DNA from 4 places in the Halomonas shantousis genome. Region 2 is predicted to be linked to each of the others. Evidence: predicted binding sites of a transcription regulator. Region 2 holds the regulator's gene; each other region holds the start of a gene.
What was found. Region 2 encodes sigma-54, which starts transcription at its own class of promoters, with help from an activator protein. Its sites were predicted from a motif close to TGGCACNNNNNTTGCTNT; they were not measured.
Positions count from the first base shown of each region.

Region 1 (5,813 bases), 1.5 Mb from region 2:
AGCGGGGTGTTTTGCTTTGCAACCGAGGCGAGAGAAGGAAGCGATCAGAACTCGAATATCGCTCCGTCCAGAAAGGCATCCGCAGACATGCGGATATCGCCCCGCTCACCCGAGAGTGTCCACGCATTGGCGTGGGCACCTTCCGCCTTGCGATCTTCCAGGGGAACAGCAAGTTTCAGATCGCCCGCGGCCTGACGATAGAGATCGGGGCGGACGCAGCGCTGAATCACTGCCTGCAGATCCTGCGTCCGGTCGAGGTGCCTCCAGCGCTGCATCTGGCGTGCATACCACAGCGTATGCGAACGCCAGGGGAAGTTGGCGGCATGCCGGAAGAACACGGTGGCACCGGAGCGTCCATCCTCGTCGCCCCCCATTTCACCAGGGTCACGCAGCCCCGCCTCGACGACCTGCGGTGGGACATCCAGGTATCCCCCGAGGCATAGCAGTCGGGCTGCCTGCTCGCGATTTCCGGGCTCGTCCAGCCACATGCAGGCACGCAGCAACGCGCGCAGTACGGCACGGTGGGTATGGGGGTATTTCTCGGCCCAGGACTCGCGGACTCCGAAAACCTTCTCCTGGCTGGCACCCCAGATGTCGAAACTGCCGCACACCATACGCCCCAGGCCACGGCTGACCGCCAGACGGTTCCAAGGTTCGCCTACGCAGTAGCCGTCCAGAACGCCGGCTTCGAGCTGAGAGGCCATCAACGGCGGAGGCACGACGCGCAGTTCGAGATCGCGCTCGGGGTCGATACCCCCCGAGGCCAGCCAGTAGCGCAACAGATAACGATGCGAGGAAAACGAATAGACATTGGCGAAACGCAGCGGTGGTTCACCCTCCCGACGCCGCGCCTCGATCACCCGCGCCAGCGCCCGTGCCCGCGTCGCCGGATGCACCATCGCCTCGGCATCGAGTGCACTCATCCGCGCATGCAGCGACCGGGAGACGGTAATGGCGTTCCCGCCCAGATTCAGCGTCATTGCCGAGAGTATCGGGGTGGGACGCCCGTCCAGTCCCAGGGTGGAGGCCAGCGGCATCAGTGCCAGCATCTGCGCACCGTCGAGCATTCCCAACTGCACGCCATCCCGCAGACTGGCCCAGGAGGTTTCGACATTCAGCGAGACCTGCAGTCCTTCGCGGTCAAAAAACCCCTGCTCCAAGGCCACCACCAGCGGTGCGGCATCGTTGAGCGGCAGCATTCCCAACGTCAGGCGACGCAGCTCCGGTGCGGGAGAGGCCCCATCAGCCCCGGTCGTGTCCATGCACTCCTCCTACTTTTGCTTCCTGCCCTTGGTGGACAGCAGTTCCTGGGCCAGTTCGTGGATGGTCATGCGCCGATTCATTGCCGTGGTGCGCAGGTATTGATAGGCGGCCTCTTCGCCAAGGCCATGCATCTCCATGACTCTGGCCTTGGCCCGATCGATGGCCCGACGCTGAGCCAAGGTTTCCTGGGTCCGGCTCAGCTCGCCCTTGAGTGCGCGATGCGTCTCGAAGCTCGAGATGGCGACGTTGAGCATCGAACGCACCAGTGCCGGACCGACATTATCGACGACATAGGCGCTGACGCCGGCGCGGGCGGCCTGTTGGGTCAGGTCCGGCGTCTCCTCCTCGGCCAGCATGATCATCGGCTTGGGGTAGCGTCGTCCGATCTGCCCCAGATGTTCCAGCGTGTCACGACTGGGAAGCGCGGCGTCGACGATGACCGCGTCCGGCTGCAGGCGCTCCATGATGGCATAGAGATCCTCCTGCTCGTCCACGGTCGTGATGACATCGAATCCCGCATCGATCAGCGCCTGCTCCAGTGCCCGGGATCGCTCGTCCCGGGTATCCACGATCAGCACCCTTACCATGCGCACTCCTCTGCTTCTGGTGCCTTGCTCGTCATATTACGCAATATCCATGCCATTGAGCGGAACACCCCTCTCCTGCCCCACACGAGGCATCAGGCCACCGCGCCATGCATTGTCCTAGTGCACACGGCACGCCACATGCGCCAAAGCGGCACGTCGACACCAAATCGCCGTAGACGACACACGGCATAATGCGCTGAACGACAATGCTTTCTGCAGGTTGGCACACATTCTGCTTGAGCAGAGTCACCAGGACGTGGACCAGGCTTGCGTTGCGAGTACGAGTGCGTCGAACCAGGGCCTTCAACGACGAAGGGCCATGCATCCGTGTTCGATACCATCTCGACGAGGAACGTCCCATGGACATTCGCAACAAAGCCAACAGGATCCGCCTGTTCAGTTTCAACACGCCCCAGATGCGTGCCTTCCATCTGTCGTGGTTCGCCTTTCACGTCTGCTTCTTCGGCTGGTTCGGCATCGCGCCGCTGATGGCAGTGGTGCGTGACGACCTGGGGCTGACCAAGACCCAGATCGGCAATACCATCATCGCCTCGGTGGCGATCACCGTCATCGTGCGTCTGGCCATCGGCGTGCTCTGTGACAAGATCGGTCCGCGCAAGGCCTACACTTGGCTGCTGTGCCTGGGCTCCCTGCCGGTGATGATGATCGGCTTCGCCGACAGCTTCGAGAGCTTCTTCATCGCTCGCCTGGCGATCGGCGCCATCGGGGCCTCCTTCGTCATCACCCAGTACCACACCTCGGTGATGTTCGGTCCCAACGTGGTGGGCACCGCCAACGCCACCACCGCCGGCTGGGGCAACCTCGGTGGCGGCACCACCCAGATCCTGATGCCGCTGGTCTTCTCAGGCATCCTCATGCTCGGTGTCGAGGCCACGCTCGGCTGGCGCCTGGCCATGGTCGTGCCCGGCATCGTGCTGTTCGTCACTGGCATCGCCTACTATTTCCTGACTCAGGACGCTCCGAACGGCAACTTCGACGAGCTGCGCGCGCGTGGCGAGCTGCCCCGCGCCGAAAAAGAGCATGGTATGGGACAAACCTTCGCCGCCGCCGCCAAGGACAAGCGCGTCTGGGCCCTGTTCGTGGTCTATGCCGCCTGCTTCGGTGTCGAGCTGACCATCAACAACATCGCCGCCATCTACTATTTCGATACGTTCGATCTCGACCTGGCCACCGCTGGCCTCATCGCCGGGCTGTTCGGCCTGATGAATCTTTTCGCCCGTACGCTGGGCGGCGTGTTCTCCGATCTCTTCGCTCGTAACGGAGGGCTCAAGGGCCGTGTGCGCTGGCTGTTCATCGCCATGTTCTGCGAGGGCATCGCCCTGATGTTCTTCTCCCAGATGCAGGTACTGACGCTGGCCATCGGTATCATGCTGGTCTTCAGCCTTTTCACCCAGATGGCCGAGGGCGCCACCTTCGGCGTGGTGCCTTTCGTCAACAAGAAGGCGCTGGGTGCGGTGGCCGGTATCGTCGGGGCCGGCGGTAACGCCGGTGCCGTCGCCGCCGGCTTCCTGTTCCGCTCGGAATCGCTGACCTACCAGCAGGGCCTGCTCTATCTCGGCGTGGCCGTGCTGCTGGCGTCGTTCTGCGCCCTGCTGGTGCGCTTCTCTCCGCAAGTCCTCGCCGAGGAGGACGCAGCCTACCACGCCGCCGCCGGAACTCGCGACGCCACACCGGTCGCCGTTGGCGTGCGCTGACATCCGCTCCTTCTCACGCCCTGACGCGACGACCGCCATCCTCAGGAGGCGGTCGTCGCGTTTGCATCTGCGTTATCGCGATTTCGCCACCTAAGTCCAATGGCGCTCGTCCAAGCCCCCTGCACACTGTCCAATGTGCCTGGTTCCGTAGCGCATCCTGCTCGCACCGGAAGTTTCCCACCGACTTCAGAGACCGCTCATGCCTCTCCCCCTTCTCGACGATCGCGACCTGCAGTTCCAGCTTTACGAGGTTCTGGATACCGAATCCCTTACCTCCCGACCGCGCTATCGCGACCACGACCGTACGGTGTTCGATGCCACGTTGCAGACGGCGCGAGACATTGCCCGGGACTATTTTGCCGGGCATAACCGCAAGGGGGACCTCGAAGAACCGACGTTCGACGGGCAGCACGTGCGGCTCGTGCCGGAGACCCAGGCCGCCTGGGATGCCTTCGCCGAGGCCGGCTTTCTCGCTGCGCACCACGGGATCGAGGATGGCGGGCTGCAATTGCCCGAAGTGGTACTGCGCGCCAGCATGGCCTACTTCTATGCCGCGAATATCGCCACGGCCAGCTACTCGATGCTGAGCATCGGCGCCGCCAACCTGATCAAGACCTTCGCCACCCCCGAGTTGCAGGCCCGCTTTCTGCCCCCCATGCTCAGCGGTCGTTTCAGCGGCACCATGGCGCTGACCGAACCGGGCCAGGGCTCGGCGCTGGCCGATATCCGCACTACCGCGCGCCTCGCCGATGGTGGCCGCTATCGCGTGTTTGGCCACAAGATGTTCATCTCCGGCGGCGATCACGAACTGACCGACAATATCGTCCATCTGGTGCTGGCACGTATCGCGGGGGCCCCGGCCGGTGTCCAGGGCATATCGCTGTTCATCGTCCCCAAGTACGACGTCAATCCCGACGGCAGCCTGGGCGAGCGCAACGATGTGCAGCTGGCCGGCCTGCTGCACAAGATGGGCTGGCGCAACACCACATCCACGGTGCTCAACTTCGGCGAACGCGACGGCGCCATCGGCTATCTGGTCGGCGAACCGCACCAGGGCCTGCGCTACATGTTCCAGATGATGAACGAGGCGCGTATCGGGATCGGCCTCGGGGCCGCCGCGCTGGCCTATCAGGGTTACCTGCACTCGCTGGAGTATGCCCGCGAACGCCCCCAGGGCCGGCTACCCTCCAGCAAGGACCCCTCCTCCACGCAGGTCCCCATCATCAGGCATGCCGATGTGCGCCGCATGCTGCTGGCCCAGAAAGCCTACGCCGAAGGTGCGCTTTCGCTGTGCCTGTATGCCAGCAGCCTGGCCGAGGACAGCCATACCGCACCCGACGAGAGCGCCCGACGCGACGCCAGCCTGCTGCTCGACCTGCTGACGCCGGTAGTCAAGAGCTGGCCCTCCCGCTATGGCGTGCAGGCCAACGATCTCGCCATCCAGGTGCTTGGCGGCTCCGGCTACATTCGCGAATACTCTCTCGAGCAGTATCTGCGTGACAACCGCCTCAACCCCATCCACGAAGGGACCGAGGGCATCCAGGCACTGGATCTGCTGGGGCGCAAACTCGCCCAGCAGGGGGGAGCCGGCTTTACCCTGTTTGCCGCTGCCGTACGCGACGGTCTCGAGCAGGCCCGAGCCCAGCCGGAGTGCGCCACGTTGATCGAACCGCTGGAACAGGCGCTGCGTACCCTGGAAACGGTCAGCCAGGATCTTCTCGCCCAGATTCAACGCGACGTCGACCGGGGCATGGCCAATGCCACGCTCTACCTCGACATGTTCGGGCGGGTCGTGGTCGGGTGGATATGGCTGCGTCAGGCACTGGTCGCGGCACGCGCCCTGGAGACGACTCCTGCCGAGAAGCAGCAAGCCTTCTACCATGGCAAGCTGCAGGCTGCACGTTACTTCATGGAGTGGGAGCTGCCCCAGGTCGGCCATCAGGCCCGGCTGCTCAGCCAGGGCAATGCGATCTGCTACGAGATGCAGGATACCTGGTTCTAGAGGTCAGCCGTAACGGCAAGTTCCTGCCCTGCAAGGCCTGGTAGAGCATGGTCTGGCTTGTGCCTGTCCCGTCCGGACAGGCAACAAACCGTATCAGACCGTGACGACGACCTTGCCCACCTGCTGATTGGATTCCAGGAAGCGATGCGCCTCCTGGATCTGCTCCAGGGGAAAGGTTCGAGTGATGGTCGGTTTCAGCGCACCGGATTCCAATCCTTCCAGAATGAAGCGCTTGGCGCCGTCGAG
Region 1 is NZ_BAAIER010000002.1:1,061,029-1,066,841, reverse strand. Features, by position in the region: gene ACYQ12_RS05595 (CmpA/NrtA family ABC transporter substrate-binding protein) at 45-1,262, opposite strand; gene ACYQ12_RS05590 (ANTAR domain-containing response regulator) at 1,272-1,850, opposite strand; gene ACYQ12_RS05585 (NarK family nitrate/nitrite MFS transporter) at 2,210-3,565, shown strand; gene ACYQ12_RS05580 (acyl-CoA dehydrogenase) at 3,765-5,567, shown strand; gene ACYQ12_RS05575 (zinc-dependent alcohol dehydrogenase family protein) at 5,661-5,813, opposite strand, start outside.
Region 1: the regulator sigma-54 is predicted to act here: its motif matches at 1,888-1,905, upstream of ACYQ12_RS05590 (ANTAR domain-containing response regulator).

Region 2 (5,813 bases):
ACTGGCGCTGTCCAACTCCGGCGAGACCAGCGAAGTCATTGCCCTGCTCCCGCTACTCAAGCGCATGGGCGCCCCGCTGATCAGCATGACCGGACGCCCCGCCTCGACGCTGGCCCGACATGCCGACGCCCATCTCGACGCTGGCGTCGAGCGCGAAGCCTGTCCGCTGGATCTGGCCCCGACCTCTTCGACCACCGCGGCGCTGGCACTGGGTGACGCACTCGCAGTGGCGCTGCTCGAGGCCCGAGGCTTCACCGCCGAGGATTTCGCCCTCTCCCACCCCGGCGGCAGCCTGGGCCGGCGCCTGCTGCTCAAGGTCGAGGATCTCATGCACACCGGCGAGCGGCTACCGAGCGTGACGCTGGGCAGCCCTCTGCGCGACGCTCTGCTGGAGATCACCCGCAAGGGGCTGGGATTCACCTGCGTGGTGGACCCGCAGGGACATCTTGCCGGGGTCTACACTGACGGCGATCTGCGTCGTACGCTGGATCAGCATGCCGATCTGCGTACGCTGACGGTGGATGACGTCATGACCCGCGGCGGCAAAACGATCCGTCCGGGTGTCCTCGCCGCCGAAGCGGTACGTATAATGGAAGACAGTCGCATCACTGCCCTCGCGGTCCTGGATGAGCAGGAGCGCCCCATCGGCGCCCTGCACATGCACGACCTGCTGGCTCACGGCGTCATATAAGGAGATAACTCATGGCCCAGGACACGCGTTTATTGGAAAAGGCCCGCCAGATTCGCCTGTTGGCACTGGACGTGGATGGCGTAATGACGGACGGCTCCCTGCATTTCCAGGCGGACGGCCAGGAGATCAAGAGCTTCAATATTCTCGACGGACAGGGCATCAAGCTGCTGCTCCAGAGCGGCATGCAGGTGGCCCTGATTACCGGGCGCGAGTCGCCCATGGTCAGCCGTCGCGCCGACGAACTGGGCATCGAGCATGTCATGCAGCGTCATTCCGATAAACTCAGCGCACTGACCGAGCTACGCCACAAGCTCGGCCTGGAAATGCCCCAGATCGCCTATTGCGGTGACGACCTGCCCGATCTCGCCGCCATCTGTCGTGTCGGGCTCGGCATCAGTGTTCCCAATGCGCCCCACTACATTCGTCAGAATGCCGCCTGGGTGACCGAACGCCACGGCGGCCAGGGTGCGGTGCGCGAGATCTGCGATCTCCTGCTCGAGGCTCAGGGGCATTGGGCATCGGTACTCGACACCTACCTCCACGGCCAGCGCAGAGGCTGATCGTGAGGACGCGGTTCTTTTCCCGCTATCTGCCCCGCATCTGGCTGGTCGTGATACTGGTCGTTCTGGGTGGCATCCTGGCCCTGTTCGAACAGCGTGACGTCATGCAGCCCGGCCCGGTGCCCAGCGACGCAGCAGGTGAGCCCGACTATTTCCTCGAGGGGGTCACCCTGACCCGCTTCGATACCCAGGGCCGTCCTTATCAGCATCTCGAGACACCGAGGCTCGTGCATACCCCGGTCGACGACGTGATTCGCACCGTAACGCCTGAAGCGCGTCTGCTGGATGCCGAATCGCGCGAGTGGATCGCCAGCGCCACTCAGGGGCGGCTTGGCCCCAACGGTCGACTGCTGACGCTCGAAGGCGAGGCACAGCTGCAGCAACCGGGAGAAGGCTGGCGGCTCGACACGCAGGTGCTGCACTACGATAGCGTCGAAGCGCATGCCTGGAGCGATACCGAAGCCGTCCTGCGCCAGCAGGATCAGCGCGTGCGCGGCGAGCGCTTCGACGCCTGGATCAACGAAGAGCGCATGCGCCTGACCGGCGATGTTCGCGGCCATCACCCCCCGCTTGCCAAGGATTCCTCATGATGCAACTTATCACCGCTGCTCTGTCTCTCGTGCTGCTGACGGCCCTTCCCGCGCCGGCTATCGCCCTCGAAGGTGACGCCAGTGCGCCCATTGAGATCGCCGCGGATCGCCTGGAATTGAGCGAGCGCCAGGGTACGGCCGTCTACAGTGGCAATGTCGATATGCAGCAGGGCAGCATGAAACTGCGTGCAGAGCGTGTCGAGATCCAGCGCAACGACAGCGGCCAGGTGACTCGGGTGACCGCCACCGGAGGCGCCGATCGCGCCTATCTCGAGCAGAAGCCGGCCCCTGAGGACCCCGTCGTCAAGGGCTGGGGGAAGACCATCATCTATCATGCCGGCGAACGCCGCGTGGAACTCATCGATCAGGCCGAGCTGCACCAGGGCGGTGACACCTTCAACGGCGCCTACGTGGAGTATTTTCTCGATCGCCGTCAGGTGCAGGCCCGCTCCCAGACTCAGGGCAGCGAGCGCCAACGTGTCCGCATGACCCTGACACCACAGCAGCAGTAACCCCAACGGTCTACCGAGCCGCCCTTGGGCGGCTCGGCAAAATCACGCGCACGACAAGGATGCCTCTTCATGAAGACCCTGAGCGCCACCAACCTGGCCAAGAGCTACAAGGGACGACGGGTCGTTCACGACATCAGTCTGGCGATTCGCCAAGGCAGCATCGTAGGGCTGCTCGGCCCCAACGGGGCCGGCAAGACCACCTCGTTCTACATGATCGTCGGCCTGGTACGCGCCGATGCGGGCAGCGTGCAGATCGACGAGCAGGATCTCTCACGCGCCGCCATGCACAAGCGCGCCCGGGCCGGGATCGGCTACCTGCCTCAGGAAGCCTCGATATTCCGCAAGCTATCGGTGGCCGATAACATCATGGCGATACTCGAGACCCGCTCCGAGCTCGGCAAGACCGATCGCAAGGCACGCCTCGAAGAGCTGCTCGAAGAGTTTCACATCGGCCACATCCGCAACAATGCCGGCATGAGCCTCTCCGGTGGCGAACGCCGTCGGGTCGAAATCGCCCGCGCGCTGGCCACCGAGCCTGCCTTCATACTGCTCGATGAACCTTTCGCAGGAGTCGACCCCATCTCGGTGGGCGAAATCAAGGGCATCATCCGCCAGCTGCGTGACCGCGACATCGGCGTACTGATCACCGATCACAACGTGCGCGAAACCCTCGACATCTGCGATAACGCCTATATCGTCGGTGACGGACGCATCATCGCCGAGGGTCGTACCGAAGCGATCCTGGCCAACCAGCGGGTGCGCGACGTCTATTTGGGCCACGAATTCCGCCTTTAACGGCGTTCCGAACACTACCGGAAGCTTCCGCTTGCCAGTCAATGACATACCACCATACAATCCTGCGTGGCATGATTGTTGCTTACCGCTTGCATGTCATGCTCCACGCAGATAACGTATGTTATTTATCAACGGCAAGTGACCCCACATCACCATGGCCATGAAACCTACGCTGCAGCTTCGTGTCGGCACCCAGCTGACCATGACTCCCCAGCTCCAGCAGGCGATTCAGCTTCTCCAGCTCTCTACTCTGGATCTGCGTCAGGAAATCCAGCAGGCGCTCGAGGCTAACCCCATGCTGGAACTCGACGAGGCCTTTGGCGAGCAGGAAGTCAGCGAGGCTCCGGAAGACGAGTGGGCCAGCGACATTCCCGATGAGCTGGCTCTGGACAGTGAATGGTCGGACACATTCCAGGATGCGGCCCCGGCCGCCAGCGGGCCGGCGGGCAGCGGTGAAGACGGGCCCGATTTCGATCGCAATGCCGCCGGTACGAGCCTGCGGGACCATCTGAACTGGCAGCTGGCCATGGCCGACTTCTCGCCACGGGACCGCGCGATCGCCGAGAGTCTGATCGACGCCGTAGGCAGCGATGGCTATCTCAGCGTGCCGCTGGACGAGCTGACCGAAGGGCTGCATGAGCAGGGTCTCGACGCGCTCAAGCTCGACGATACCGAACAGGTCCTGATGCGGATACAGCAGTTCGACCCTACCGGTGTCTGCGCACGGGATCTTCGCGAATGCCTGTTGCTGCAGCTTGGCAACCTGCCCGAGAACACGCCGCTGCTGCCCCAGACCAAGCGCCTAGTACGCCAGTTCCTCGACGTGCTGGCCGGCAATGACCGCAAACAGCTCAAGCGACGGCTACGCCTGGAAGATGCCGAACTCGACGCGGTCATCGCCATGATCCGCGCGCTCGATCCCCGGCCGGGTCAGGCCTTCGACGACAGCAGCAGCGCTTACGTGATCCCCGATCTCGTGGCTCGCCATGGTCGGGATGGCTGGCGCATCGAACTCAATCCCGAGGCGCTGCCCCGGGTTCGCATCCAGCCCGATTACGCCGCCCTGATCCGCCGTGCCGACAAGAGCGACGACAACATTTTCATGAAGCAGCATCTGCAGGAAGCCCGCTGGCTGCTCAAGAGCCTGTCCAGTCGTAACGACACCCTCCTTCGCGTGGGTCGCGAGATCATGACCCGCCAGTTCGATTTCCTGACTCACGGCGAAGAGGCCATGAAGCCCCTGGTACTGGCCGACATTGCCCAGGCCGTGGACATGCATGAGTCGACCATCTCGCGGGTCACCACGCAGAAGTTCATCCACACCCCTCGCGGCGTCTTCGAACTCAAGTACTTCTTTTCCAGCCATGTGGGCGGCTCGGATGGGGAGGGCGACGCCTACTCCAGCACCGCGATTCGCGCCCGCCTGAAGAAATTGATCGGCGATGAGCCGCCACGCAAGCCGCTTTCCGACAGCAAGCTCGTCGACCTGCTGGCCAAGGACGGCATCAAGGTGGCACGCCGCACGATCGCCAAGTATCGCGAGGCGATGGGCATCCCCTCATCCAGCGAACGCAAGCGTCTCGCCTGACGTGGCCCAACCCAAGCGAAGGGGTATGCAGCAGCATAAAAAGGATTACAATCAAATGGCACCCGTTGGAAAAGGAGCGTGCCATGCAAGTCAACATCACCGGCCATCATGTTGAAGTCAGTGACGCCCTGCGTGACTATATGAATGAAAAACTCGCGCGCCTGGCGCGTCACTATGACGGCATCACCCTCGCCCAGGTAACGCTCTCCATCGAGAAGGAACGACAACAAGCCGCCTGCACGCTTCATGTCGCCGGCGCAGACCTGCATGCCGAAGCTCAGGATAATGACATGTACGCGGCCATCGATGCGCTGGCCGACAAGCTCGATCGCCAACTGGTCAAACACAAGGAAAAAGCTCAGGCACGTGCCCAAGGCACCAGTGCCCGCTAACTCCCTATCATGAGATTGGAAAATATCCTACCCCCCGAGCGCACGCTGTTCGGTGTCACCGGGGGGAGTAAAAAGCGGGTGCTGGAATTCTTCAGCACCTTCATCGCCCAGAATACCCCCAGTCTCGACAGTCAGGAGGTCTTCAGCCGATTGATCGGTCGCGAGCGACTGGGCAGTACCGGAATCGGCAACGGCGTCGCCATCCCTCATGCACGCAACCCGCACTGCAAGACACCGATTGCCGGCTTCCTTCGCCTGCAGACTCCCATCGATTTCGATGCCATCGATGGCGAGCCCGTGGACTTGATCTTCGTCCTGCTGGTGCCGGAGGAAGCCGACGATACGCATCTTGCGCTGCTCGCCCAGGTCGCCGGGGTCATGAACGACGCCACGACCCGCACGAAGCTGCGCCAGGCGGGAAGTCAACGTGAGCTCCACGACATCCTCATCGATGCGATACGTCACTCCGATACCGGCCGTTAGGAAATCCCATGCAGCTCGTCATTATCAGTGGCCGCTCCGGCTCAGGAAAATCCGTCGCCCTGCAGGCTCTCGAGGATCTCGGCTACTATGCGATCGACAACCTGCCCGCCAATCTGCTGGTGGCGTTGATCGGCGAGCTGCAATCCGCGCCACCGGCACGCAGCAACATTGCCGTAAGTATCGATGCACGCAACTTGCCCGA
Region 2 is NZ_BAAIER010000002.1:2,539,440-2,545,252, forward strand. Features, by position in the region: gene ACYQ12_RS12235 (KpsF/GutQ family sugar-phosphate isomerase) at 1-691, shown strand, start outside; gene ACYQ12_RS12240 (KdsC family phosphatase) at 703-1,251, shown strand; gene lptC (LPS export ABC transporter periplasmic protein LptC) at 1,254-1,841, shown strand; gene lptA (lipopolysaccharide transport periplasmic protein LptA) at 1,838-2,353, shown strand; gene lptB (LPS export ABC transporter ATP-binding protein) at 2,423-3,148, shown strand; gene ACYQ12_RS12260 (RNA polymerase factor sigma-54) at 3,303-4,736, shown strand; gene hpf (ribosome hibernation-promoting factor, HPF/YfiA family) at 4,820-5,128, shown strand; gene ptsN (PTS IIA-like nitrogen regulatory protein PtsN) at 5,138-5,611, shown strand; gene rapZ (RNase adapter RapZ) at 5,620-5,813, shown strand, end outside.

Region 3 (5,813 bases), 1.3 Mb from region 2:
ATCGGCGAAGGCGAGGGTCGGCAGAGGGTCGCGACACAGCACGGCGAGTTCGCGCCGGGACTCGCGAACCCGGCGGCGGAGCCCGGCGTCATCGAGCGCCTCGAGCGAGGCCAGCGCGGCGTGGGCGCCGAAGCGAATCAGCCCGTCCGCCTCCAGACGCCGGATGCTGAAGGCGTCCAGCGCATGGGGCGGCAAGTCGAGCTGGGCATGTAACGCTCGGGCGGCGTCATGCAACTGTCGGGGCGGTGCCTGGCGCAGCAGCGTCAGGTAGCCATGCAGGGTACGACTATAGGCCTTGTCCGGTAGGGTCGCCGGCATGGGCGGGAGCGGCAGACCGGCGTCGCCCAGCGCCTCTCGCACGCATTCGGGGCGGTGGCGTTCCCACAAGGCATCCCCGATCACCGCCCACCAGGGGCCGCAGGGCCGATCGAACTGACCGGCGGAAAGAAAGATGCTGGCTGGCAGTGCCAGGTGGTCGAGAATCGGGGCGGCGACCTCGGCACTGTCACGCCAGCCGCCGTCGAACGTCAGGGCGATGCGGGGCAGGGGATCGCGATGCGGTCGGCGTGCCTGGCGCAGGCTGGTGATATGCGTATGTTCCGCAAGGCTCTTGATCAACTGACGGAAGCTGTCGGGTCCCAGGCAGTGGGGGGCATTGTGCGGCAGGCGTGCATGGTCCTCGTCGGGCAGGACACGCTGCAGCATCAGAATGGCGCTGCGTCCCCAGAGCGGTTCGGCCAGGCTCCTGCGCCAGTGCCCGCGCAGGCGCTGAACGAGATCCTGGGCATGAAACAGATTCGGCATGACTCCCTCCCTGGCGCATACTCCACGCCTCGTGCCGTGTCGGTCGAGCGCCTGCCATGTCTCGACATCCTGTCGTGGCGTATCGTGGGCGCTTCTGAAAGCATACTGCGCCTGCCCCGTTTGGCCAGTGAGCGCAGTGATGAAACTCACCATGCGTCGAACATCAGCTTTTCAATGTCGGATCCGGTACGAGGATCAGCCGAGCCCGGCACTGCACCAGACGCAAAGCGAAATCGGCATCGGCCGTGTCGTCGAGATGCATGTCATAACCTCCCAGACGCTCGAACCATTCGCGGCGCACTGCCAGGTTGGCCCCGGGGTTGGCCTGGTCGGTGCGCGTCGCGCGCTCATATTGATAGCGTCGCCAGCGCCGGCTCAGGCCCGGCAGTCGCAGATGGGGATGCTGGGTCAGGATCACGGCGTCGGCGCGGCGTTGTACAAACGCCTGATACAGGGAGGCCCACCAGTCCTCGGTGACGGCAAAGCTGGCGTCGAGAAATACGAGAATCTCGCCCTGGGTCAGCCGGGCTCCGCGGTGGCGGCGGGCGCCTCGGGGCAGATGCTGGGCGACCTCCATGTAGGCGCCTTGCCGCTGGACGATCTCTTTTGCTGCCGGCGTGTCATGAGCCAGGAGCACCAGCCGCTCGATAGGCTCGACATGACGCGCCGTCACCTGGGCGAGCGTGGCAAGACAGCGCTCGAGGTGGTCCGAGGCCTGGCGTGAATCGATCACGAAACTGTACATGATGAGCCATGAGCGGTAGCGGTAACGTTGCGTAGTGAAAGGGGATCGTAGTCTTGGGCTGCAAAGCGTGGCAATCGCGTAAATTACTGATTTTTCTAGCTCGTGTGAGTGTTAACCGGTTAAACGAAGCGATAGCAGGCACTGCTGAGGCGAGGATGACGCGGGGTGCACCATTAGTGTGCAATGGCGTTTTTTTTGCACCGTTTATGTGCGCAGGTAAGCCATGGCACCATAATGAAGCATGATCGGCGCTATGCTGGTGCTGGCTTAGACAAAAATTTTGATTTTTTATTCTTTTAATAATCAATGAATTAACATTGATTGTAGGCGGTGTTGCATTAGGCTGGCATAGCTCATGCTTTAAAATAGACAATTTCATCCCCCATGGGCAGACGGCCTGGGGCATGCTACAAACGACGTTGGATAAGCTAGACAACATCGAGCCGCGGCTCATAGTGGAGGACACAATGGCTGAGAAGACCCTCGCCCTTATCGAAGAACACGACGTCAAGTGGGTGGACCTGCGCTTTACCGATACCAAGGGCAAGGAGCAGCACGTCACGATTCCGGCACATGCCGTGGACGAAGAGTTTTTCGAAAACGGTCAGATGTTCGATGGCTCCTCCATTGAAGGTTGGAAGGGCATCAACGAGTCCGACATGATCCTGATGCCGGAAGACGGCACCGGCTTCCTCGACCCGTTCACCGAAGATTCCACCCTGGTGCTGCGCTGCGACATCATCGAGCCGGCAACCATGCAGGGCTACGAGCGCGACCCGCGCTCCATCGCCAAGCGCGCCGAAGCCTATCTGAACTCCACCGGATTGGGCGATACCGCATTCTTCGGTCCGGAACCCGAATTCTTCATCTTCGACGAAGTGCACTGGAAAGCCGACATCCAGGGCGCGATGTACAAGATCACCTCCGAAGAAGGTGCCTGGTCCACCGACGCGACGCGTCTCGAGGGTGGCAACCTGGGCCACCGTCCGCGCGTCAAGGGCGGCTACTTCCCGGTACCGCCGGTGGATTCCTTCCACGACATCCGCAGCGCGATGTGTAACACCCTGGAAGCGATCGGCCAGTCCGTGGAAGTGCATCACCACGAAGTCGCCAACGCCGGCCAGAACGAGATTGGTGTGAAGTTCAACACACTGGTCAAGAAGGCCGACGAAGTTCAGGAAATGAAGTACGTCATCCACAACGTGGCGCACGCCTACGGCAAGACGGCGACTTTCATGCCCAAGCCGCTGGTGGGCGACAACGGTTCCGGCATGCACGTTCACCAGTCCTTCTGGAAGGATGGCACGAACCAGTTCGCGGGTGACGAGTACGCAGGCCTGTCGGAAATGGCGCTGTACTACATCGGCGGCATCATCAAGCACGCGCGTGCCCTGAACGCTTTCACCAACCCGGCGACCAACTCCTACAAGCGTCTGGTACCGGGCTTCGAAGCGCCGGTCATGCTCGCCTACAGTGCGCGTAACCGTTCCGCCTCCATCCGCATTCCGTACACGGCCAGCCCGAAGGGCAAGCGCGTCGAGACACGCTTCCCGGATCCGGCCGCCAACCCGTACCTGGCATTCGCGGCGTTGCTGATGGCCGGCATCGATGGCATCAAGAACAAGATTCACCCCGGCGATGCGATGGACAAGAACCTCTATGATCTGCCGCCGGAAGAAGGCAAGTCCGTGCCTACCGTCGCCAACAGCCTGGATCAGGCGCTGGAAGCGTTGGACAAGGATCGCGCCTTCCTGACCGAAGGTGGCGTGTTCACCGACGACATGATCGATGCCTACATCGAACTCAAGGGTGAAGATGTCGAGCGTCTGCGCATGACCACGCACCCGATCGAGTTCGATCTGTACTATAGCTGCTGATCGACACGCGTGAGTGAGCCTATGCTCGCGAAGCGACAGGCCCCGCCATTGGCGGGGCCTGTTTCGTTTGGAAGTGCTGTTTCGTTTGGGAGTGCTGGTTCTTTTGAAAGCGTCAATGCCGCATGACAATGGTGCAGCGTGGCAAGAGTGGCCCACGCGGCAGCGACGCTGGTGGCGATCGGCCGCCATGATCGGGCTATGGGGCGTCGTGCTGCCGAGTGGCGTGGCGTTGAGTACCGCAAGTATGGCGGCCCCGATCTATCGCAGCGTCGACGAGAATGGCAGCGTCTCGTTCAGTGACCGCCCGAGCCCGGGAGGTGCGGTTCAGCTCGAGCCGATTACCGTGCTGCCTGCGAGCGACCCGCGACTGCGCCCGGGGCCGGCGGGCGCTGGGTACTACAGTCGTTTCCGGGTCGTCTCGCCTGAGAACGGCGCCACGCTGTCTACCGGGCGAAGCGGCAACGTTCAGGTCGCGCTTGCCACTGCACCCGCGCTGAAACCGGCGGATCGGGTTCAACTGCGCCTCGATGGCACGCTCAGCCAGTCGGCGATGCATGCCCAGGTGTTCATGCTCAGTCATCTGGCCGAGGGGGCGCATGTCCTGCAGGCGGAGTTGGTCGATGCCGGTGGCACGGTGCGTCAGACCAGTGCGGCCATCGTTTTTCACGTTAAGCATGGCGCCGGTGCTGCACCGGATCTCATCGACAGTGACGCCGGCCAGCGCTGGAAAAAGCACCGAAAGCCTTCAAGGAATAGCCCTTGAGCACCATTATGGTGCATGAGTGGCCGGGTCGGGTCCTTTTCTTCGCGGTAACGCAGGCGATAGAGGCTGGCGCGCTTCTTGCAGTGCAAGTGTACGAGGGGGGAGCACCATGTCGGAACGGGTCATGTATCAACGCTTGCTGGAACATCTCACTACCGCCGTGGTGTTGCTGGACGGTGCGCTGCGGGTGCGCTGGCTGAATCCGGCGGCCGAGGCGCTGCTATCGGCCAGCTGCGCACGTGTCGCCGGCCAGCAGCTGGAGTGTCTCGAGGGGGTCGATGGCACCGTGGCCGAGGTACTGGCCAAGGCACTCAAGGAGTTTCACCCCTTCACTCAGCGTGAGGCTTCGCTAATCGTGCCGCCCGGGGAGATGATCACGGTCGACTTCAATGCCACGCCGCTTTCCGAGGATGAATTGCTGCTCGAGATCGAGCCGCGCGATCGACTGCTGCGCATTTCCCGCGAGGAAGCGCTGATCGCCCGTCAGGAAACCATCAAGGTGCTGTCGCGGGGGCTGGCCCACGAAGTGAAGAATCCGTTGGGCGGTATTCGCGGTGCGGCCCAGTTGCTCGAGCGCGACCTGCCTGACCCGCAACTGGCCGAGTTCACCCGCATCATCATCGAGGAGGTCGATCGACTGCGGGATCTGGTCGATCGCATGCTGGGCCCCAACGCCCTGGTGCGCCACGAATCGCTCAATATCCACCGGGTGCTGGAGCGTGTCCGGGCGCTGCTGGAAGCCGAGCATCACCAGGTCACCTACGTTCGCGACTATGACCCCAGCCTGCCGGATCTCGTGGGTGACGAGGCCCAACTGATCCAGGCGGTGTTGAACGTCGCCCGCAATGCGGTCCAGGCCATGGAGGAGAATGCCACGGCAGCGCCGCAGCTGATCCTGCGTACCCGGGCGCGGCGGCAGTTCACCCTGGGGGCCGAGCGTCATCGGCTGGTCTGCGAGGTGGCGATCGTCGACAACGGGCCGGGGATCCCCGCCGCGCTGCGTGAAACCCTGTTCTATCCCATGGTGTCCGGACGTGCCGAAGGTAGCGGTCTGGGGCTGTCCATCGCCCAGTCGATCCTGCATCAGCATCAGGGGCTGATCGAATGCGACTCGCAGCCCGGATGCACCGAATTTCGCTTGCTGATACCGCTGGAGGGCCAACCATGATTCCCGCTGCAGCCTGGATAACTATCCGCCGGAGGCCTCATGTCTGAAGTTGCTCGTATCGTAATCGTCGATGACGACCGTGCGATTCGCTGGGTACTGGAGCGTGCCCTGGCCCAGCCCGATATCGAGGTGAAAAGCTACGAGCGTGCCGATACGGCGCTCGAGGAGATCCTGCGCCAGCCCCCCGACGTGCTGGTTACCGATATCCGCATGCCCGGCCTCGACGGACTCGATCTCATGGCCCGGGTGCGCGAGACGCATCCCGATCTGCCGGTGATCGTGATGACCGCACACTCCGATCTCGACAGCGCGGTGGCGTCCTATCAGGGCGGTGCCTTCGAATATCTGCCCAAGCCCTTCGACGTCGACGACGCCTTGGCCCTGGTGCGTCGCGCCGTGGCGCATGCTCGTGAGCGCCGGGCACCGGCCGAGGTGCCGGAGGGCCTGTCGGCGGAG
Region 3 is NZ_BAAIER010000002.1:3,836,695-3,842,507, reverse strand. Features, by position in the region: gene ACYQ12_RS18180 (polysaccharide deacetylase family protein) at 1-804, opposite strand, end outside; gene ACYQ12_RS18175 (glycosyltransferase family 2 protein) at 968-1,537, opposite strand; gene glnA (glutamate--ammonia ligase) at 2,017-3,426, shown strand; gene ACYQ12_RS18165 (DUF4124 domain-containing protein) at 3,542-4,189, shown strand; gene glnL (nitrogen regulation protein NR(II)) at 4,314-5,357, shown strand; gene glnG (nitrogen regulation protein NR(I)) at 5,397-5,813, shown strand, end outside.
Region 3: the regulator sigma-54 is predicted to act here: its motif matches at 4,257-4,274, upstream of glnL (nitrogen regulation protein NR(II)).

Region 4 (5,813 bases), 1.7 Mb from region 2:
GCATGACGGCATGCCTGGCAGGACTGGGCATGACACACGTCAACACCTCTCTCGTCACCAGCCGATATAGTGCCTCCAAAACAATTACACGCCTTCTCCTCCACCAACGGTGACGACCATGACTTCCGCCCTGCGCTTCGACCGGACTCTACTCGAGAAATACGACCGGCCCGGCCCACGCTACACCTCCTATCCTACGGCGCCACAGTTTCATGCCGGCTACACGCCATCGGAGTATCGCCGCGCCGCACAGGACAGCAATGCCATGGCGCATCCCAAGCCGCTCTCGGTCTACGTCCACGTGCCATTCTGCCGCAGCCTCTGCTACTACTGCGCCTGCAACAAGATCATCACGCACAAGACTGAGCGTGCGGTGGAGTATCTGGAATACCTCAAGCGTGAAATCGCGCTACAGGCACCGCTATTCGACAGCAGTCGCAAGCTCGAGCAGTTGCACCTGGGCGGCGGGACACCGACCTATTTCACCAGCGAGCAGCTCCGTGAGCTGTTCGCCGAACTTGATCGCCATTTCCACATGGATCACAGCGACAATCGGGAGTTTTCGCTGGAAGTCGATCCGCGCACGGTGACGCCCACCCAGATCGCCACCCTGGCCGAGATCGGCTTCAACCGGCTCAGCTTCGGCGTGCAGGATTTCGATCCGGAAGTCCAGAAAGCGGTCAACCGTATCCAGACCGAGCAGCAGACTCGCGAGTTGATCGACGCTGCCCGGCAATCCCGCTTCCGCTCGGTCAGCGTGGACCTGATCTATGGCCTGCCCAAGCAGACCGTGGCCAGCTTCGATGCCACACTCGACAAGGTGATCGCCCTGCGTCCCGACCGGCTCGCCGTCTACAACTATGCTCACCTGCCGGAGCTATTCCGCGCTCAGCGCCTGATTCGTCCCGAGGATATGCCGCCTCCCGAACGCAAGCTCGAGCTGCTCGAGCTCACCATCACACGCTTGACGGCGGCCGGCTACGTCTACATCGGCATGGATCACTTCGCGCTGCCCGACGACGAGCTGACCCTGGCCCAGCAAAACGGCACGCTGCAGCGCAACTTTCAAGGCTACTCCACGCACGCCGACTGCGACCTGATCGGCCTGGGCGTGACCTCGATCGGCAAGGTCGGGGCCAGTTACAGTCAGAATTTCAAGGAGCTGTCGGCTTACTACATGGCTCTCGATGCAGGGCAGCTGCCGGTATGTCGCGGCTACGAGCTCAATGCGGATGACGAGCTGCGCCGCGACGTGATCAACCAGCTGATGTGCCACGATCGCATCGACTTTGCCAGCATCGAGCGCCAGCACAATATCGATTTCAACGTCTACTTCGCCGCGGAGCTGGCCTCGCTCGACGATTTCATCGCCGACGGCCTGGTCGAGGTCCATCGTGACGCCATCGAACTCAAGCCGGCCGGACGGCTGTTGATGCGCAACGTGGCGATGGTCTTCGACCACTACCTCAAGAAGCCGAAGCAGGAAAAGCGTTTTTCGCGGGTGATCTGATGTGCTGTCGAGACCGTATAGCGAGGCCATTCACGGCCCCGCTATCATCCGGTAACGACATTAAGAAATGCGCCCCGCGTTCTACACCGGCACTCGCATGCATGCGCCTTGCATCGCGCTTTCACCCCACGAAGGGCGGTGGGGATTAGATCAACCGCCACCAGGAGAGCGGGTGATGCGCCAGGGCCGTACCGACGATATAGGCGAAGATGGCGATAGCCAGTAACGCCGCCAGCCCCCGCGAGCGCGGCGTGCGTCCGCGCTTGATCGCCAGGGTACCCACTCCGATATAGGCCACCAGCCCGATGAGCTTGGCCGCGAGCCATGGCTGCTGGGTGGGCCAGGCATGCAGCATGAACATCAGCGTCACTCCCGCCGCCAGCAATACGGTATCGATCAGATGCGGCAGCACGCGCACCCAACGCTGGTTGAGCCGTGGCGACTCGCGCACCGACCACCAGGCTCTAAGCGTGAACAGCGAAATGCTCAGGGCGGCTGCGCTCATGTGAATATGCTTGATCAGAAAGTAATCCATGCGGTTCCTTCGAGGCTACTGTACCTGTACCGCCCAACAGTATTCTGCAACGGTCCCGACGAATCCAACTGCGGATCGTTATCGCTTTTCTGCATCGCTACATGCTTGGTCACGCCGGCCGTCCAGCCGCCTGTAACGGCTACCGATACGCGGGGCGATATATCACCGACCCGCGCTCAGCGATGGCCTTGAGATAGCGACAATCAATGCAGCGGCTTAGCCGGACCGAAATGTTCGTAGTGGCGCTGCGCTGAAGGAACGCCCAAGTCCTCAAGGGCATTGTCGATGCATGACATGAAGCCCTGCGGACCGACGAAATAGACCTCGGGGTTACCGGCGGGGAGATACAGCGAGACCAGCTCGGGCGTGATGAGTCCCGCATGGCTGGGGGTATCCTCCGCCTGCGGACGCTCGTAGATCGAGACCGTGGTCAACCGCTCGGGATACTCCGCCTTCAGTGCCGCGAGCTCATCGGCGAAGGCACGATGCCGACCGTCCAGAGCCGCATGCAGGTAGGCGACCTGCCGTCCATCCTTCAACGCCTGGCGGGCCAGGGGCAGTATCGGTGTCTGTCCCACCCCGCCACTGATCAGCACGACCGGTGCCTGGCTCTCGTCGAGAACCAGCTCCCCTGCCGGCGGCAGCAGTTCGAGGCGGTCGCCGACCTGTTGTGTGTCGTGTAGATGACGGCTGGCTCGGCCTTCGGGATCACGACGCACCGAGATGCGATAGGACTTGCCGTTGGGCGACGCCGAGAGACTGTAGTGGCGATAGACCGGTTCGCCATCGATCTCCAGCTTGACGCCGATATACTGGCCGGGCGTAAAGTCCGCCACCGCCTCGCCGTCCTCCGGCGTCAGCACGAAAGAGCGAATCACGCAGCTCTCCTCGTGACTTTCGGCGATGCGGAAGCCACGCGGGCCTCGCCACCCTCCCGGGCGAGAAGCGAACTCGAAGTAGCGTCGGTCCTCAAGTTCGATCAGGTGGCCGGCGAGTTCTTCATAGAGCGCGCCCCAGGCATCGGCCACCTCGGGCGTCACGGCATCGCCCAGTACCTCGGCGACCGCGGACAGCAGGCATTCGCCGACGATCGGGTACTGATCGGGGCGGATATTCAGGGCAATATGCTTGCCGACGATGGGAGCCAGCAGGCTGCGAGTGTCCCGCGGGTCCTGGCGCAGTTGCACATAGGCCAGTACCGCACCGGCAAGCGCACGCGGCTGGGCGCCGCTGGCCTGGTGACTGGCGTTGAAGAGTGCCTTGACATCGGGATAACGCTCGAACATCAACGGATAGAAACGCTGGGTGATGGTGTCGAGATGTTCGGCCACCACCGGAGCGGTGGCGGCGACGATACGTTCCTGGTCAGGGGTCAGCATGGAGTCTCCTTCTGCGAGGAATTGACGTGAATGACGCCAGACTCAACGCAAAACCCGGGCCATATTCCGCGCCCCCTTATGTTTCAATCAATTATCATGGATGGTTACGATTGCCGAGCTTGTATCGTCAAGCGCTGCGTGATGTTATGACCACCTCTATCGAGGTCAATTCGACCTCACCGCTTGCCAAAGGGTAAAAATGACCGCATTCCTGATCGCCCTGAAGCGATTGCTGCGTCAACTGAGCGAGGGACAGCGCTGGAGCCAGGCCCAGCCCTACTGGGCCGAGCTGCTACAGGCGCTGGTGCGCGACTACCCCGCCGACGCCAGCACACTGCTGGTCATGATCGACGGTGAATTGCACCCCGTAGCGGTACTCGGCATGGATCAGGAAGTTCAGGGCCGTCATTTCGCGCTCGAAGCTCATCCGCGCTTGGCGACGATCGCCGCACATCCCGGCGTCTGCCGCTTCGCCCAGGACTGCCCCCTGCCCGACCCTTTCGATGGTCTGCTCGATGAGGCCCTGAGCGAAGTGCACGACTGCGTCGGCGTGGCTCTACGCGACGGCCAGCGCCTGATCGGCATGCTGACGTTGGATGCCCTGACACCGGGCAGCCTGACGGCGCTGGACGAAGACGAGCTGCTTGCCTCCGCCGCACTGCTCGCCACCTGCCTGCGTCTTGCCGAACAGTTGGACACGACACGCCTTAGACTGAGCGAAGCGCTGGACGACGCCAGTCATACGAGCCCTTCACTGCCATGGCGGAGTCAGGCGATGCGTGAACTCGATAACAGCATCGATCTGGTCGCCACGACGAATCTGGGTGTGCTGATCCACGGCGAAACCGGTGTCGGCAAGGAGCGGGTGGCACGAGCGCTGCATGCCCGCTCCACCCGCAGCCGCGGTCCACTGGTGCGGGTCAACTGCGGAGCCATCAGTGCCCAGTTGATCGAAAGCGAGCTGTTCGGCCACCGCCGCGGTGCCTTTTCCGGCGCGGTGCGCGATCACCGGGGGCATTTCGCCATGGCCGACGGCGGCACGCTGATGCTCGATGAAATCGGCGAGCTGCCCATGGCCCTTCAGCCCAAGCTGTTGCGGGTGCTTCAGGAGGGCGAGATTCAGCCGCTAGGTAGCGAGCGGCTCCAACAGGTCGATGTACGCATCATTGCCCTCACCAATCGTGACCTGGCCGAGGAGGTCGCCGCCGGACGCTTTCGCGAGGATCTTTACCATCGTCTCAACGCCTTTCCGCTGCGTGTCCCGCCACTGCGTGAACGTTACGCGGACCTGCCGGTACTGGCCGGCCATTTCCTCGAGGACAATCGTGTGCGCCTGGGGCTGGCCAACCTGCGCCTAGCCCCCGAAGCTCAGGCACGGTTACTGGCATGGCGCTGGCCGGGCAATGTACGCGAACTGGAGCACACCCTGGCACGCGCCGCGTTACGCGCCGTCGCGGAACAGGCTCACTCCTCCGGTTCTCGTCGCCAGACCGTGGTGCGCATAGAAGCCCATCATCTCGATCTGGCGGAAGCCCTTCACGTCCCGGCACCGGCGGCGATCTCGCCGGCAATCCCGCCACCGCCAGCGCAGCAACATGCTTCACCCGACCTGCGCCAGGCAACCGAGGCTTTCCAGCGCCAGTTGATCGAACAGTCCCTGGCGCAGTGCGACGGCAACTGGGCCGCCGTGGCCCGCCAACTGCAGCTCGACCGCAGTAATCTGCACCGCCTGGCGAAACGCCTGGGGCTCAAGACGCGCTGAGACAGTCCGGTATATCGCCGATCTCACAACAGGTGCAATATGGAGAGATAACGCAGCAGCACGCCTATAAACATCAGGACAATACCGCCGCGCTGTAACCGAAACTCTACGGGCGTAAGCGCCAGGCGGTGTGACCAGAACATCAGCACCCCGCGAATGTCCTGGGTGCGATGCAAGTACAGGACGTAGGCCAGCACCACTACCGTCAGCCCGGCCATCAACAGCACATTCTCGAACACGGCCATGACGGCGTCTCCTTCCTCGTTCTCGTACGGAGCAAACAGCGGACGGCAGCCTGTCGCGATACATCACGCACGCTTGGGCGCCTGCTTTTTCAGATGCAGATACATCAGTGCCGTGGTCACGGCGTCCCCCAATGCGGTATGCCGTCCCATGACAGGCACGTCGAGCGCCGCAGCAAGCGCCTCGAAACTCAGATGAGGTTCCAGTTCGGGGCACGCACGACGCATCTCTTTCGCATAGACCTGGGCAATGTCGATACACTCGTTGGGCAGATCGAAACCGAACCGGGGACGCAGGTGGCGGTTGATCACGGCCATGTCGTAATCGATGCACCAGCCCAGCAAAGGACGATTGCCGATGAACTCCAGCAGTTTCGCCAAGGCA
Region 4 is NZ_BAAIER010000002.1:804,257-810,069, reverse strand. Features, by position in the region: gene hemN (oxygen-independent coproporphyrinogen III oxidase) at 119-1,510, shown strand; gene ACYQ12_RS04425 (SirB2 family protein) at 1,656-2,045, opposite strand; gene hmpA (NO-inducible flavohemoprotein) at 2,249-3,424, opposite strand; gene norR (nitric oxide reductase transcriptional regulator NorR) at 3,624-5,186, shown strand; gene ACYQ12_RS04410 (hypothetical protein) at 5,210-5,431, opposite strand; gene ACYQ12_RS04405 (3'-5' exonuclease) at 5,495-5,813, opposite strand, start outside.
Region 4: the regulator sigma-54 is predicted to act here: its motif matches at 3,469-3,486, upstream of hmpA (NO-inducible flavohemoprotein).